Regions from separate parts of the Burkholderia arboris genome, predicted to be linked through region 3. Evidence: riboswitches for the same ligand, from Rfam matches in the RefSeq annotation. Region 3 holds a riboswitch; each other region holds the start of a gene.
The links. Region 3 has a riboswitch for cobalamin ahead of OHZ10_RS32640 (CbtB domain-containing protein). Riboswitches for the same ligand answer to the same signal wherever they lie in the genome.
Positions count from the first base shown of each region.

Region 1: linked by a shared signal. The riboswitch ahead of OHZ10_RS27135 (TonB-dependent receptor domain-containing protein) and the one ahead of OHZ10_RS32640 (CbtB domain-containing protein) in region 3 are both predicted to bind cobalamin.
Region 2: linked by a shared signal. The riboswitch ahead of OHZ10_RS08715 (HoxN/HupN/NixA family nickel/cobalt transporter) and the one ahead of OHZ10_RS32640 (CbtB domain-containing protein) in region 3 are both predicted to bind cobalamin.

Region 1 covers NZ_CP109822.1:2,193,918-2,197,763, reverse strand. Annotated here, with positions in the region: gene OHZ10_RS27135 (TonB-dependent receptor domain-containing protein) at 1-1,786, opposite strand, end outside; cobalamin riboswitch at 2,002-2,194, opposite strand; gene OHZ10_RS27130 (AraC family transcriptional regulator) at 2,284-3,342, opposite strand; gene OHZ10_RS27125 (hypothetical protein) at 3,509-3,846, shown strand, end outside; gene OHZ10_RS27120 (Dabb family protein) at 3,843-3,846, shown strand, end outside.
Region 2 covers NZ_CP109821.1:1,842,506-1,846,351, forward strand. Annotated here, with positions in the region: gene OHZ10_RS08705 (cobalamin biosynthesis protein) at 1-328, opposite strand, end outside; gene cobA (uroporphyrinogen-III C-methyltransferase) at 325-1,134, opposite strand; cobalamin riboswitch at 1,245-1,480, opposite strand; cobalamin riboswitch at 1,594-1,857, shown strand; gene OHZ10_RS08715 (HoxN/HupN/NixA family nickel/cobalt transporter) at 2,046-3,104, shown strand; gene cobW (cobalamin biosynthesis protein CobW) at 3,131-3,846, shown strand, end outside.
Region 3 covers NZ_CP109822.1:3,399,241-3,403,086, reverse strand. Annotated here, with positions in the region: gene OHZ10_RS32650 (inorganic phosphate transporter) at 1-1,224, opposite strand, end outside; gene OHZ10_RS32645 (histidine phosphatase family protein) at 1,400-1,972, opposite strand; cobalamin riboswitch at 2,022-2,159, shown strand; gene OHZ10_RS32640 (CbtB domain-containing protein) at 2,193-2,402, shown strand; gene OHZ10_RS32635 (CbtA family protein) at 2,416-3,138, shown strand; gene OHZ10_RS32630 (LysR family transcriptional regulator) at 3,161-3,846, opposite strand, start outside.

The DNA.
Region 1 (3,846 bases), 1.2 Mb from region 3:
TCACGGTCAGGTACGACGGCAGGTACGTCGTGTTGACCGGATCGTCGAAGGTCGTCCCGCCGTAGTTCAGCGACGCCCCCGTGCTGAGCGCGTGCAGGTGCAGTTCGTCCCACGTGTGGTCCACGTTCAGGCTGACCGTCTGGCGCGGCCGGCGGTTGAGCCAGCTGTCATGGGTCTCGTCCTGCGGATTCAGGAGGCCGATCGCGACGCTCACCGGCGTGTAGCGGCCGATCGTCCCCTTGTACGACAGGTCGATCCCGCGGATATGCGCGCGGCCGATGTTCATCGGCGAATACGTCGCCGGGTTGTACGCGATCAGGTTGCTGACGCGCGTGTCGTAGATCGCGGCGGTGAACGTGCCGTACGACGTGTTCGCGTCGAGCGCGGCCTCGACCGACGTGCTGCGTTCCGGGCTGAGGTTCGGATTGCCGTAGCCGGGGTAGTACAGGTCGTTGAAACTCGGCAGGCGGAACGCATTGCCGTACGACACGCGCGCCGTATAGACCGGCGTGATCGCCCACGACAGCGCGGCATTGCCGGTGTTCACGCCTTGCCCGGCGATGATCTCGCGACGCCCCGCGAGGAACAGCGTCACGCTGCCGAGCGTGGCCGACTGATGCAGCGAGAACGCGGAGTCGTTGCGCGTCGGTATGCCGCCGGGCGCGTCGATCGGCAGGGACGCCTGTTCGCGCGTGAAGTCGTACCCGAGCTTGCTCTCGCCCGATAGCGGCAGGCCGAACAGGTGGAACCCGCGCTCCTGATGGGTCAGGGAGGTCGACGTGCTGATGCGCTGCGAATTGATCTGGTCGGTCGGGATGGCCGGATCGCTCGCGTAGAGGAATTGGCGATCGTTCGCATAACCGAACGACTGGTCGAACTGCGTATCGGGCGTGATGTCGAGATGGAACGCGAGACCGGTCGTCAGCTGGTGATCGAGCTGGCGGTTCGGATAGCCGCTGTTGTCGTAGGACAGGTCGGAACGGTGATACAGCGCGAACGTCGAGACCGACCAGTTGTCGCGCGCGTAACCGAGGCGCGCATCGAGATCCTGCGCGTGATACGGATTGCGGCCGTCCTCGTGATACGGCAAGACCGGCCGCGTCGAATCGATGCCGGCCGTGTTGTACGTGTGCAGGCCGAGCGAGTAGGTGAGCCCGCCGAGCGCGGCGAGCGGCCCGGTCGACGGCACTGTGCCCGACGTGCGCAACTGCGTGTCGAACGTCTTGTTCGACCCACCGCCGAACGACACGGTGGTCTGGTTCGGCTGGCTCGACGAGCGGCGCGTGAACAGCTGCACGACACCGCCCATCGCGTTGGCGCCGAACGACGCGGCGGCCGGGCCCGAGATCACTTCGACCCGTTCGAACGCTTCCGTCGGCAGGTCGGCCCACGGCGCGATGCCGGTGGTGGGCGAGCCGATGCGGATGCCGTCGATGAACACGGCGACCTGGCTCGCCGACGAGCCGCGGATGCTGACCGATGCGGACGAACCGGGGCCGCCGTTCTGCGAAACGGTCACGCCGGGCAGCGTCGCAAGCGCCTGAGTGATGCTCGGGTCGCTCGGCGAAAGCCGGTCGAGGTCGGTTCGCGTGAGGACCTGGGTCGTCGCATAGCGCCCGTCGAACGATTCGGGCAGGCGACGCGTGTCGGTCACGCTGATCGTCGGCAGGTCGACGCTTTCCGCCGGCTGGGGCGGCTGCTGGAGCGCGGTGTCGCCGGCGGCATGGGCGATCGGGGCGAGCAGCGCGGTGGCGGCGGACGTGGCGAGCAGGTGGCGAATGTTCATGAGACAGCGGGAGAAGGCGTGTTGCGCGTACGGCGGTCGCGAGCGAAGGGCGGGCAGGTTGTGCATGCCGACGGCGTGTCGGTGCGACGCTTCCGGCTGGGAAGCGGATTCGGGAACGAAGGGCATCTGACGGATCCTGAGGTCGGGTCGTCCATGCAACGGGCGACCGCCAACGGCGGTGCTTGCGCATCGGGACACCCCGCCCGGTGCGGCTGCTGGACCTCGGGTCGATGGCAGGTCTCCTGGCTCGCGGGTCGTCATCCGTGCAGGCCTTCCCGGTTTCCCAGTGGCATGCAGTGGCACGGATTCGCCGCTCACAGTTGCGGGGGCAGCCGCAGTTTCGAGGCGTTGCCCCTCCTGCGTTCCCTTTTGATCCCGTCTCCGGGAACCATCAGCGCGCAAGGGTAATGGCGTGCGCTCGGGCGCGTCAATTGCCGCGCCGCGCGGGGATGCGAAAAAACGTCATTACCCGGCAACTGCTTTCCGAATCCTTTCGCTTATGCGCCGGTGTCGTGTTTTTCGTCTGAAGAATCGGGGTGATCGGGCGCCCAGCGCTCGCGCCGGAACCGGCTCGGCGCGACGCCGGTCCAGCGCACGAACGCGCGCCGGAATGCTTCTTCGCCGCCGAAGCCGAGATACGCGGCCACGCGCGTAATCGGCCAGTCCGTCTCGTGCAGGCATCGCCGTGCCGCATCGGCCAGGCATTGTTCGCGCAGCACGTGATAGCCGCTGTCTTCCGCCGCGAGCCGCCGCCGTAACGTCGCGTCGCTGACGCCGAGCCACGCGGCCAGTTCCGCGAGCGCCGGCAGCGCCTGTTCGCGCGCGAGCGCCGCATCGAGAAAACCGCGCACCTGCTGCGCCCATGACACGACGGCCGGCGCCGCATCGATCAGACGAAACGGAAAGTCGACGAGAAACGCGTCGAGCTCGCCCGGCTGCCGGATCACGCGGCAATCGAGCCGCGTCGCGTCGAACGCGAAGCCGTAGGTTTTCCGGCCGACGTCGACCGGCGCGTTGAACAGCCCGAGCAGCGGCACCGCGTCGTCGCGGCGCGGATGGCCGAGCCACACGCCAGTGGGCCGCAGCGGTTGCCCGATCAGCCAGCCGAACAGCTGCAGATAGCAGAACAGGCCGGTCAAGTCGACGAGGCATGCGGCCGGGCTGCGCGTACGACGCAGCGAGTCCATCCGGAACGTCGCGTGGCCGTCGCGCACCGCGAGCGACAGCACGCCGGCGCGCGGCGTCAGCATCTCGCAGAAGTCGCGCGCGCAGCGGATCGCGTCGGCGAGCGTCGCACAGCTCAGCAGGCAGCGGCACATCAGGTCGACTTCCTGCTTGCGCATCGGCGGATGGCCGTTGCCGCGCGCGACCTGCGCCTCGAGCCGCACGATCGCGTCGCGGTACAGCGCGACGAAGCCGCCCGGCGTCGTCGCCGCTTGCTGCGGTTGCGCCGTGCGGTCGGCCGGCGGCGCGCCGCTGCGCGTGAGTTCGCTCAGCAGGCGCGCGTCGAGACCCGGCAGCACGCGTCCGCTCGCCGGCAATACACGCTGTTTCATGAGTCTCCCGATCTGATCGCTGCGACAGGGGCCGGTGAGCGAGCCGGTAGGGGTTCTTGAGCTGCGCCCACGCAAGAATGCTATCCACGCCGGCCGCCTTCGGCCTCGCCGGAACGGCGTAGGCCGGCCAGCCATCCCGACCCGAACGACCACGGACGATACGCGAATGATCCAGATCGTAGACGAAATCACGCTCGCGCCCGAGCGCATTCCCGACGTGCTCGCGCTGCTGCGCGACCGCTATCTGCCGGGCCATGCGGCACGCGGATTGACGGCGGCCGGCCGCTGGGTGTCGCCGCCCGTCGCGGTGCCGGGGCAGCCGAGCACGCTGTGGCTGACGTGGCAGGTCGACGATGCGTATTCCTATTACCGGATGCGCGCGATGACCGATGGCGACGTGGTGGCGTTCTGGATGGCGGTCGACGGGCTGTGCGATGCGCGCCGCCGCCATGTGATGACGGACGCGGACACGCCGCTGCCCGCGCTGACGGAGGCCGACCATGC
Region 2 (3,846 bases), on a different replicon from region 3:
GGCCCAGCAGGCGGCCACGCGGCGCTGCAAGCTGCGCACAGGGCTCGGCCACGCCCGCAACACCGAAGCGTGCAAGCGCGGCGTCCGACGGACCGCTCGCGGCCAGTTCGGGACGGCTCGCCAGCTGCATCGCGTCGAATGCGACGAGCGGCCAGCCGCGTCGCGCGCACAGCGTGCGCAGCGCACGGGCACGCGCCTTGTCGGCGAGCGTCGCGACGAGCGCCGGTTCGGCGGCCGGGTAACGCGCCAACGCTGCGCGGATCGCGGCATCGAGTTGCGCGGCCGTGACGTCCGCGCGAAAGCCGATGCCGAGCGCGACACGCATCATGCGCGGCCGCCGAGCGCCGCACGCACCGCCGGATCGTCCGCGAGCGCCGCGACGCGGCCGATCACGACGATCGCCGGCGAACCGAGTCCGGTCGCGCCGACGCGTTCGACGAGGCTGTCGAGCGTCGCAAGCACGTGCCGCTGTTCGGGGCGCGTCGCGTTCTCGATCGCCGCGCACGGCGTATCGCCGGGCAGGCCGCCTTCGCGCAGCGCCGCTGCAATCGTGTCGAGCCGGCGGATGCCCATGTAGATCACGATCGTCATGCGCGTGGCCGCGAGCGCGCGCCAGTCGGGCTCGTCGGCGCCAGCGCCATGGCCCGTGACGAAGATCACGCCCTGCGCGTCGCCGCGCTGAGTGACCGGAATGCCGAGTGCGGCCGGCGCGGCGATGCCGGCGGTGATGCCGTTCACGACCTCGACCGGAAAACCCGCCGCGCCAAGCGCGGCCAGTTCCTCGCCGCCGCGGCCGAACACGAACGGATCGCCGCCCTTGAGCCGCGCGACGCTACGGCCCGCGCGCAGATGCGCGAGCATCGCGGCGACGATCGCGTCCTGCGGCGTCGACGCATGGCCGCCGCGCTTGCCGACGTGCTCGATCTGCGCGTCGGTGCGCGCATGGCGCAGCACGTCGGGGTTCACGAGATCGTCGACGAGCAGTACGTCGGCCATGCCGATCGCGCGCACGGCCCTGAGCGTCAGCAGGTCGGCGTCGCCGGGGCCGGCGCCGATGAGCCAGGCGCGGCTCATCGCACGCGGCACGGTACGCACCGTGTCGAAACAGTGGAAAAGAAAAGGCGGGCGGCACATCGGCGGCCGGCGGACAGGCAATGCATGACGGATCGGGCGAAGCCCGCGCGAACGCGGGCGGAATGCGCACCCCATCCGTCCCCCGCGGATCGGGCGTTCGGCGAGCATCGGGCTCGCCCCTTGCGTCGGCCGGTATCCGGGCTGGCCGCTTGCCAGGCCGCAGCCTTCCCGCCCGGTGAAGGGCAGTGGCATCGCGGGCGGCCTGGGCGCGTGCGCGGGGAGCGCGTCGCGCAGGCGGCGTACCGTTGCGGGGACAGCACAGGCCGGGCGGTCATCCGCCTCCTGTTTCCCGTTTAACTGCATGCACGGAATGCGCATGCGAGCACCGAACGCGGCGCATACGATAGCACACGGTTCGCCCGCGCGAACCGGCCACGGAAGGCCTCCGGCGCGGCGCGAGGGCGGTGCGGAACGCAGTCCCGCGGCCCGTGCCGCCTTGACGCTCCTGCCCCCGCCGCCTACACTCGCACGCGTTTTGGTGCTCGCGCGCGCCTTCCGGCGTGCGCAGTTAAACGGGAAACAGGGAGCTTGCCTGCGTCGCAGTCGAGCCAACCTGTGCTGCCCCCGCAACGGTAAGCGAACGCATCGTGCCCGCCGCGATGCAGCGCCGCTTCGCCGCATGCCGCCCGCATGCGGACGACCGCCACTGGATGCCCTGCGCATCCGGGAAGGCGAAGCGGCGTGTTCGTCAGTCCGGATACCGGCCTAAACATTGGGGTTCAGCGCCGCGGGGAGGCGGCGCATCGTCCACGACCGTAGCGTGCCCGACACCCGAGCGTTTCCCGATTCCCGACGTCCGGCCGCCTGCGCGAGTGCGCATGTTCCGGTGCGATGAAGGGCCGGACCGCGCGGGGCCGCGTAGCGACGGCCGTGTTGGCATTCTTCATGTCGACCGTTCGCCAAGGAGCGTCATGCCCGATTCGTTGTTTCGCCTGTTCAACGACAGTCCGTCCGGGTTGCGCGGCAAGATCGTCGCGATCTATGCGCTGCTGATCGCCTTCAACGCAGGCGCGTGGATCTGGGCATTCGCCGCTTTCCACGGCCAGCCCGTGCTGCTCGGCACCGCGCTGCTCGCGTACGTGTTCGGGCTGCGTCATGCGGTCGACGCCGACCACATCGCGGCCATCGACAACGTCACGCGCAAGCTGATGCAGGAGGGGCGCAGCCCGCTCGGCGCGGGCCTGTTCTTCTCGCTCGGCCATTCGACGGTCGTGATCGTGATGTCGGTCGTGGTGACGCTCACGGCCGCGTCGCTCGCGCGCTTCGAGAGCATGAAAGCGTGGGGCGGCGTGATCAGCACGAGCGTGTCGGCGTTCTTCCTGCTGGTGCTCGCGATCGCGAACCTGCTGATCCTGATTTCCGTCTACCGGACCTTTCGCGCCGCGCGGCGCGGCGAGCCGATCGTCGACGCCGATCTCGACATGCTGCTGAACCAGCGCGGCGTGCTCGCGCGCCTGTTCCGCCCGCTGTTCCGGCTCGTGTCGCGCAGCTGGCACCTGTATCCGGTCGGCTTCCTGTTCGGTTTCGGCTTCGACACGGCGACCGAGATCGCGCTGTTCGGTATCTCGGCGGCGCAGGTGCAGGGCGGGCTGTCGTTCTGGTCCGTGATGGCGCTGCCGATGCTGTTCACCGCCGGCATGACGCTCGTCGACACGACCGACGGCATCCTGATGATGGGCGCGTATCGCTGGGCGTACGTGCGGCCGATCCGCAAGATCTACTACAACATGACGATCACCTTCGTGTCGGTGCTGGTCGCCGCGCTGATCGGCGGCATCGAGGTGCTCGCGCTGCTCGCGGACAAGCTGTCGCTGCAGGGCCCGGTGTGGGACTTCGCGTCGATGGTGGCGTCGCACTTCGGCATGCTCGGCTATGTCGTGATCGGCCTGTTCCTCGCATGCTGGCTCGTGTCGGCCCTGATCTACCGGTTAAAGCGCTACGACGAGATCGACGTGACGATCTCGGCCTGACTCTCCCTTACGACCCTGGATATTCCATGACCCTACGCAAGCTTCCCGTCACGATCGTCACGGGCTTTCTCGGCAGCGGCAAGACGACGCTGATGCGCCACATCCTGCAACACGCCGAAGGCCGCCGCATCGCGGTGATCGTCAACGAATTCGGCGAACTCGGCATCGACGGCGAGATCCTCAAGGGCTGCGGCATCGGCTGCGAGGACGCCGATGGCGCGCCGGGCGAAGCGTCCGGCCAGCTGTACGAACTCGCGAACGGCTGCCTGTGCTGCACCGTGCAGGAAGAGTTCTATCCGGTGATGGAAGCGCTCGTCGAGCGCCGCGCGGACATCGACCACGTGCTGATCGAGACGTCGGGCCTTGCGCTGCCGAAGCCGCTCGTGCAGGCGTTCAACTGGCCGACGATCCGCAACAGCTTCACGGTCGACGCGGTCGTGACCGTCGTCGACGGGCCGGCCGCCGCGAGCGGCCAGTTCGCGGAAAACCCGCAGGCCGTCGACGCGCAGCGCCGCGCCGATCCGAACCTCGACCACGAATCGCCGCTGCACGAACTGTTCGCCGATCAGCTGTCGTCGGCCGATCTGGTGATCGTGAACAAGGCCGATCTCGTCGGCGACGCGGAGTTTGCGCAGATCGAAACCGCGATCCGTGACGAGATCCCGCCGCAGGTGAAGATCGTGCGCGCGACACGCGGCGAGCTCGACCTCGCGATGCTGCTCGGCCTCGAATCGGCGTCGGA
Region 3 (3,846 bases):
GTGGTCGAGCTGCGTGCGATAGTTGTCGATCGCGAGCTTGTCGTCGGCCGCGAACGCCGGCTGACCCGACTTCTCGATCAGGCGAATTGCTTCGGATACCAGATACATCGTGTTGCGCACGTTATCGACGTCGCGCTGCGGCACGGCCGCCATTGAGCCCGATGCGCCGACTGCCGTCGCGAGCGACGTGGACAGTTGCGCCACGGCCGGCAGCACGGCGGGCGTCAGTTCGCGACGCTGCACGTAGTGTTCGACGTCGGTGCGCGGGTTCGCGGACGGCGCGACGCCGTTCGTGTACTTCCCGAACGTCGCGGCCGCCTGGTTCGCGACGGCAACGAACGTCTGCGATTCGGCCGGGGTGACGGCCTTGTTCAAGGCATACGCGGTCGGCACCGTGCCGATCAGGATCAGCATGATGAGCCCCATCCCTTTCTGCCCGTCGTTCGAACCGTGCGCGAACGACACGCCCGTGCAGGTCAGGATCAGCAGGCAGCGAATCCAGAACGGCGGCGGTTGATCCTTCGGCGGCTCCTTGTACAGCGCCGGAATCCGCACGAGCGCCTTCAGCACGAGGAGCAGCAACGACGCGCACAGGAAGCCGACGATCGGCGAGAACAGCAGCGACTTGCCCACGCCGAGCGCCTGGCCCCAGTCGACGCCGCTCGTGCCGGACGGCCCGTGCATCAGCTGGTTCATCAGCCCGACGCCGATGATCGACCCGATCAGCGTATGCGAGCTCGATGACGGCAATCCGAAATACCAGGTTGCGAGGTTCCACACGATCGCGGCGATCAGCAGCGCGAACACCATCGCGAAGCCCGAGCCGCTGCCGACCTGCAGGATCAGCTCGACCGGCAGCAACTGCAGGATGCCGAATGCGACTGCGCCGCTCGAGACCATCACGCCGAGGAAGTTCCACATGCCCGACCAGATCACCGCGACGTTCGGCGTCAGCGAGTGCGTATAGATCACGGTGGCGACCGCGTTCGCGGTGTCGTGGAAGCCGTTGACGAATTCGAAGCCGAGTGCGATCAGCAGCGCGGCGCCGAGCAGCAGGTAAGGGAACAGCTTTCCTTCGCGGACCGGTGACAGATCGTCGATCAGGTGCGTGGCGATATAGACGGCGCCGAGCACGAGCACCAGCAGGAAGACGGCATAGCCGACCTGCCTGGTGCGTTCGACGGAGCCCGGCGTGTTCGGTGCGGACGAAGCAGGTTGATTCATGACGGCATCTCGTAAGGGAACCGCGTCCGATCCTAGCTGCGGCTAGCCGTCAGTTTGATGACAGTCGGGAGGACGAACGGTGTGTCTTGCAGATGCGTAAGGTGATTGAAGGCATGCATTCGTGACGCGACGTACCGGCACGCATCGTTGCCCACATCGTGAGCGCAATGCGGGCCTACGCGTTGCCGTCCGCAATCAACGTCCATCCATCCGGCGATGCAACGAGCGTCGTGCAGGACAGCGGCGCGACGCCGATACGGGTTGCCGCCCTGGAATCCATCCGCAGCGCATGGGCGGCGGCCGCGCGAACGATCGGCGCATGCGTGATCGCGACGATGTCGCGGTCGTGTCGCAGCGCATTCAACCATGTGCCGACGCGGCGCATGGCTGCTTCGAACGATTCGCCGCCGTGCGGCGCCGCGGACGGGTCGCCGATCCACGTACCCAGTTCGTCCGGCAAGTCGCGTGCAAGGTCGTGCAAGCGCTTGCCGCGCCAGTTTCGGCAATCGATGTCGCGCAGCGCGTCGTCAGTTTCGGAGCGCAGACCGAGTGCGTCGGCGGTCTGCCGTGCACAGCGTGCAGGGCTGCACAGCGCGAGCGAGCCGGCGATGCTTGCCCACCGGTCGCGCAATGCAGCGGCTTCGGCGAGCCCGTGTGCATCGAGCGGATCGTCGTCGGGAAACGTGCCGGTGCGCATCGCCCGGGTCGATGCATGCGCGATCAGGTACAGCGTGGCAGGCAGGGTCATGTCGGGCTTTGTAGGATCCGGGCCGGGGGCAATCGTTCGCGAGCGGTCCCTTCATTCCGCGAACGTTCGCGCGTACAATTCGCCCGATACGAAACGCGGAAGCCGGTGCAATCCCGGCGCGGTCGCGCCACTGTAACCGGTGATCGATGATCCCGGAAGCCAGACCTGCCTTCGTACCCATCCAACATTTGCCGGGGCGCGATTCCCCTGAGGTGCATCCATGAGCGAAGCAGTGCTGAAGCCGGCAGTCGTGCCGGCACCCATCCCCGTCCGTGAACTGTTGCCCTGGGCCATATTCGTCGGCCTGATCCTGTTGCTCGCGCTTTATTTCGTCGGCGCGGAACAGGGCGCAACGTCGCTCGTGCCGGGCATGTACGTTCACGAATTCGTCCACGACGGCCGCCATCTGCTCGGCTTTCCCTGCCACTGACGCGGAGGTCAAGATGGTCGGAAAGCTGCTCATGCGCGGGATGCTCGCAGGCATCGCCGCGGGCCTCCTCACGTTCGGTTTCGCGAAAATCGTCGGCGAACCGCAAGTCGATCAGGCAATCTCCTTCGAAGAAAAAGCCGACGCTGCCAAAGGCGAGGCACCGGAGCCCGAACTGGTCAGCCGCCACACGCAGGCCGGCCTCGGCCTGCTGACGGGTGTCGTGACCTACGGCGCGGCATTCGGCGGGCTGTTCTCGCTGGTCTTCGCGTTTGCCTATGGGCGAGGCAGCCGCCTCCCCGCGCGACCGCTGGCCGCGTGGCTCGCGCTGGCGGCGTTCATCGCGCTCGTGATCGTGCCGAACCTCAAGTACCCGGCCAATCCACCGTCGGTCGGCGATCCCGACACGATCGGCTATCGCACGGGCCTGTTTTTCCTGATGATCGCGATCTCGGTCGCGACGATGGTGTTCTCGGTCAGCGTGCGCCGCCATTTGCTGGCAAAGCTCGGCCAGTGGAACGCGTCGATCGTCGCCGGGCTCGTGTTTGTCGCGATCATCGCGGCCGTGCAGATCGGGCTGCCGTCGGTCAGCGAGTTACCGGCCGATTTCCCGGCGGCCGTGCTGTGGAAGTTCCGCGTTGCGGCTATCGGCATGCAGGTGATCATGTGGACGACGATCGGGCTGCTGTTCGGCGCGTGGGTCGAGCGCAGCGAACGCATCGGCCTGCGCGCCGCCTGACGCGCAGCGCAACCGGGCGCGCCTAGCGCAGCATGCGCGGCATGCGCGGCGCGCTCCACGTCGATTCGCGCGCCAGCGCGACGAACGCGGCCAGATAGTCGATCGAGGCGTCCGCTTCGCGGATGCCGAGGAAGATCTGCTTCGCGATTCCCTTCTTGCCGAGCTTGACCGGCACGACCGGCATCCGGTCCGCGTACTCGTCGGCCAGCCATCTCGGCAGCGCGGCCACGCCGCGTTCGCTCGCCACCATTTGCAACATGATGTCGGTCGTCTCGATCGACTTGTGCCGCCGAGGCACGATGCCGGCCGGCGTCAGGAACTGGTTGTAGATGTCGAGCCGGTCGGTTTCGACCGGGTACGTGATCAGGATCTCGTCGGTCAGTTGCTCGGGCGTCACGTAGTCGGCGTTCGCGAACCGGTGCGAGTCGGCGACCACCAGCACCTGCTCGTAGTCGAACACGGGATCGAAGCGCAGGCCCGGCTTGTTCAGCGGATCGGGCGTCACGAGCACGTCGATGTCATAGCCGAACAGCGCGCCGATACCGCCGAACTGGAAGCGTTGCTTCACGTCCACGTCGACGTCGGGCCAGCGCGACAGGTACGGCGACACGACCTTCAGCAGCCACTGGTAGCACGGGTGGCACTCCATCCCGATGCGCAGCGTGCCGCGCTCGCCCTTCGCGTACTGCTTCATCCGCTCCTCGGCAA